2 regions of the Microbacterium croceum genome follow, and region 1 is predicted to be linked to the other one. Evidence: riboswitches for the same ligand, from Rfam matches in the RefSeq annotation. Region 1 holds a riboswitch; the other holds the start of a gene.
What was found. Region 1 has a riboswitch for thiamine pyrophosphate ahead of KZC51_RS00840 (ECF transporter S component). Riboswitches for the same ligand answer to the same signal wherever they lie in the genome.

Region 1 (2,382 bases):
GGAGAGCCCGCGGTCGCGCAGCCAGACCGTCGCGGCCTCGGCGAAAGCCCGATCGGATCCCCAGATCTCCGATGCGAGACGGTCGATGTAGTTGTTCGCTGACCCCAGCAACGTCCCCTGGAGAAGCTGATACTCGGTGAGCACTCCGCCGACCGGGACGTCGAGCGCGGACTGGTCGGACTGCCGGTACGACCAGTAGTCGAGGCTGTCGCGGTAGGTGAAGGAGAACTCCGGGCCTTGCTCCCCCAGAGCCAGCGGCATCCGGTCGAGCACCATCAGGCTGCTGACGACTTTGGTGATGCTGGCGATGCTCACCGGGTCGGCCATCGAGGCCGACGTCGCCATCCCGCCGATTCCCACGGCGGCGCTGCCCTGCGCCGGCCAACTCACTGCTGCTGCCGGGGCTGGCACCGTGGCGAACTCCACGGACTCCACTGTCGGCGCGACCTCGTGCAATGGCCACATCAGAGCGCCTCCCACGTAGGTCGCGAGGAGACCGGCCAGCACGCCCAGCGGTACCAGCAGTCCAGGGCGTGCGATCGCCGGACGGAGCTTCGCCCCGCGCATCAGTGCGACGCCGGGGTCGACGTCGGAGACCTGGTCGAAGGTCGGAGCCGGAGAGCTGCCGGCGACGGTCTCGGCGTCGACCCACGTCAGAGCTGTGGCGTGCGTCTCCTCATCGGCCCACCGCACGGCAGCGGGCCTCAGGGACTCGGGGCTTTCCGCTCCGTCGGCGGGGGAGTCTTCCGCGAGGGGTTCCGGAGGGATCACTGTCTCGTCGTCGCTCTCCACGGCTTCCGCCTCTTCCGGCGCCGCGGTCTCGGGCGCGACTGCCGGGGAATCGGGCGCGACTGCCGGGGTCTCGGGCGCGACTGCCGGGGAATCGTCGCCGGCGGTGGCGTCGCCGGGGGCAGCTGTGTCGGTGGCCTCGGCAGGATCAGAAGCGGTCACTTGCCTAAGCTACCGAATTCATCGACCGATTCGCGGCCGCGCAACCGGGAGACACGGCCCTGCACGACTGGGTAGGATCGGAGACACAACCACGGGAGTCCGGCGAGCCGGGCTGAGAGGGAGCGAATCGCGCTTCGACCGTCGAACCTGATCTGGGTCATGCCAGCGCAGGGAGGAGTTCAGATGAGTACGTCCACGTCCACATCCGCACAGCAGTCATCCGCTGCCTCGAAGGATCTTCGTCGCGCCCCGGTCTGGCGCTGGCGCGTCGTCGACATCGTCGTCGCCGCGGTCCTCGGTGTCGCGATCGGCCTCGTCTTCTGGGGCTGGAACACGATCGGCTACGCCTGGTTCGGCGCGGCCGATGCGCTGACCCCCGGTCTCGGCGGCATCGCCGTCGGCATCTGGCTGCTCGGCGGCGTGGTGGGCGGTCTCGTGATCCGCAAGCCCGGCGCCGCCCTGGTGGTCGAGCTGGTCGCCGCGATCGTGTCGATGTTGATCGGTAACGTCTGGGGCATCTCGACGGTTCTCTCCGGGCTCGTGCAGGGACTGGGCGCGGAGATCATCTTCGCGCTGTTCTTGTACCGCCGTTTCGGCATCGCGGTCGCAGCGCTCGCGGGTGTCGGCGCTGCCGTCGCCGCCTGGGTGTTCGAGCTGTTCTATGGAAGCTCACCGAACATTCTGAAGTCCCTCGAGTTCAACACGATCTACCTGGTCAGCGTCGTGGTGTCGGGTGCGATCCTGGCCGGTGTCGTCGGTTGGTTGCTCGTGCGCGCCCTCGCGGTCACCGGTGCCCTCAGCCGCTTCGCCGCCGGGCGAGAGCACGTGCGCGAGGTCTGAGCGTGACCTTCGCCGCCCCGGCCCGCGTGCAGGCTGCGGGCTGGGGGTGGCGTTACGCCGGGCGCAAGCGGCCGGCGGTCGCCGACGTGAGCTTCACGATCGAGCCGGGCGAGAGGGTGCTGCTGCTCGGTGCCTCCGGCGCGGGCAAGTCCACGCTGCTCGCAGGCCTCGCGGGTGTGCTCGGCGACGACGACGAAGGCGAGCGCACCGGTTCGCTCCGCGTGGATGGCGCCGCGCCCGAGTCCCGTCGAGGACAGGTGGGTCTGGTGCTGCAGGATCCGGATGCCGGGATCGTGCTGTCGAAGGTCGGCGACGACGTGGCATTCGGGTGTGAGAACCTCGGCGTCCCCGCATCCGACATCCCCGTCCGCGTGGCCGAGGCGCTGGACGCCGTCGGGCTCGATGTGCCGCTGCAGCGACCGACCAAGGCGCTGTCGGGCGGACAGAAGCAACGGCTGGTACTGGCCGGCGTGCTGGCGATGCGCCCCGGCCTGCTACTGCTCGACGAGCCGACCGCGAACCTCGACCCCGAGGGTGTGCGCGAGGTGCGCGCGAGTGTGGAACGGGCCGTCTCCGCGAGCGGGGCGACGC
Region 2 (2,382 bases), on a different contig from region 1:
CGACCGTCGATCGCGGCTGAGAGCGCGAGCAGCTGCTCCACGACCTCACGGTCCGACGCATGCTTCTCGCGGAGCTGCACGATGCGCACGCCCCCGTCGACCGCCTGGCGGACGGTCTCGATCACACCGCGTTCGCCGCACAAGGCGGCGTCGGTGACAAGGTAGAGCGACAGGTCCGCGTTCATCGGCTGCTCTCCTCGATGCGGGCCGCGGCCACCAGGTGCTCCGGCTGCAGGCCGGCAAGGGCATCGAGCAGAGCGACGGCGAAGCTGCCCGGGCCGCCGGACGCCGCTGCAGCGCGCTCCGCCGCGATCGTGTACACGAGCGTGGCGGCCGCGACAGCGCCGAGCGCGGAGATCCCGGTCGCGCGGGCGGCCCCGAGGAAGGCCGCCATCACGGCGCCGAGCGCACAGCCCCCACCGGTGACGAGCGTGAGCTGCGGATCGCCGTTCGCGATGCGGATCACGCGCTCCCCGTCGGTGAGCAGATCGACCGGACCGGAGACGGCGACCACGCTGCCGTACCGGTCGGCCAGTGCGGCGGCCGCCTCAGCGGCGTCATCCGTGCTGTCGGTGGCATCCACGCCACGACCGCCGCCGCTGAGTCCGGCGAGCGCGAGGATCTCCGAGGCATTGCCGCGGACGGCGGTGGGACGCAGCGCCACGAGTTCCTGCGCCAGAGCGGTGCGCACCGGCAGCGCGCCGATCGCGACCGGATCGAGCACCCAGGGAGTACCCGCGGTCGAGGCCCCCTCGGCGGCCTCCCGACTCGCGGCCCGCTGCTCCGGCGTGGGCGTGCCGAGATTGACGAGCATGCCGGAGGCGATACCGGCGAACATGCCGCTCTCCCCCACGATGTCGACCATCGCGGGAGCGGCCCCCGTGGCGAGGAGCACGTTCGCGGTGAAGCCGGTGACGACCGCATTCGTGATGCAGTGCGTCAGGGGCGGAGTCGCTCGCACGCGCTCGAGCAGGGTCACCGCCTCGGACACGACGGTGGAATCGGACGATGGACGCAGACGATCGCTCAATGCGACATCCCTTCGCTAGTACGAACTAGATCAGGTTCGACGGGTCTGTTCTCAGCCGCGGTCGCGGCACCCCGTGTCACTGATCGCAGTCTAGCGAAGCGAGGATGTCGCTCAGAGGAGCTCGGCCAGCAGTGCGCGCTCGTCTTCTCGCGTGAGACCCGCGCGCCGCTCGCGGTCGACGCCGCGCGCGATCTCATCGGCGACCACGCGGGCGATCGTGTCGTCGATCGGCCGCAGCACTCCCCCTGTCCGATGGAACGCCGCGTTCGATCGCGTCATGAACCCGGTCATGTCGGCGGGCAGCCACAGCGGCAGCGACCTCTCCCCCGCCCAGTACGCGACGCCGTGATCTGCGAGCCAGCCGGCCTCGCCGACGACAGTCTCACCACAGTGGCCGGCCGCGTTCCGGATGCAGAGGAGCACATCCCGCAGCGGATGCCGATCGCCGATCGCGTTCACCGCACCGCTGACCCCGGCCGACGATGCTGTGACCACGTACGCGGCGAGATCGTCGACGTCGATCACCTGCGTCGCACGGCCCTCGAGCGGTGGCAGGAGCACCCGATCGCTCCCGGCCCGCGCGAACGCCGCCGCCCAGTAGCCGAAGCGATCGCTGGGGTCGCCGTCACCGACGATCAACCCGGGGCGCACGATCAGCGCCCGGTCGCCCAGCGCGCGCACCTGCTGCTCGGCAGCGACCTTCTCTGCCGCATAGTCGTACTCATCACCGGGGGCGGCCGCCTCATGCACCGGGGCGGATTCATCGGCGCCCGGGGTCGCGTCATCCGCGTAGACAGACACCGACGAGATGTACGTCCATCGGCGCGCACGTGCTCCGAGCGCGGCCACGACGGCAGCGACGTGATCGGCCCGCGAGGAGACGTCGACCACGTGATCCCAGTCGCGCGCGAGGCGGTCGTACGCATCGGAGCGGTCACGGTCACCGCGCACGAGCGTCACACCCGGCGGCTCCGGCCGTTCGCCACGGGCCAGGCAGGTCACCGCGGCCCCGTCATCCGCCCAGAGGCGGGCGATCCGCCCGGAGAGCCAGCCGGTTCCCCCCAGGATCAGCACGTCTGTCATGCACCCATGACACCAGCATCCATGGCCGCGGGGAAGTTCTTCCGCTCAGAGCAGAGGCATCGTCACTCAGCGGTGGGAAGCTCGTCGATGCCGGCGAGCCGGGGAACGGTCCAGGTCGGATCCGGCCGCCAGTCGCGCCATTCGGCGTCGAACGGCCAGTCGCCCGCACGGAACGACGCGATGGCCGCATCCGCGTGGCGCTCGATCTGCGCGGCCTGTTCCGCGCTGAGACGCCCCTGTTCGATCGCGGCGACGACCTCGTCCTCATC

Region 2: another riboswitch for thiamine pyrophosphate. It lies ahead of thiM (hydroxyethylthiazole kinase); the one in region 1 lies ahead of KZC51_RS00840 (ECF transporter S component).

The regions. Positions count from the first base shown of each region.
Region 1 covers NZ_JAHWXN010000001.1:189,909-192,290, reverse strand. Annotated here, with positions in the region: gene KZC51_RS17795 (D-alanyl-D-alanine carboxypeptidase family protein) at 1-951, opposite strand, end outside; TPP riboswitch at 1,033-1,144, shown strand; gene KZC51_RS00840 (ECF transporter S component) at 1,135-1,791, shown strand; gene KZC51_RS00835 (ABC transporter ATP-binding protein) at 1,794-2,382, shown strand, end outside.
Region 2 covers NZ_JAHWXN010000002.1:16,353-18,734, forward strand. Annotated here, with positions in the region: gene KZC51_RS14095 (bifunctional hydroxymethylpyrimidine kinase/phosphomethylpyrimidine kinase) at 1-185, opposite strand, end outside; gene thiM (hydroxyethylthiazole kinase) at 182-1,030, opposite strand; TPP riboswitch at 1,021-1,114, opposite strand; gene KZC51_RS14105 (NAD-dependent epimerase/dehydratase family protein) at 1,142-2,113, opposite strand; gene KZC51_RS14110 (ribonuclease FAU-1 family protein) at 2,176-2,382, opposite strand, start outside.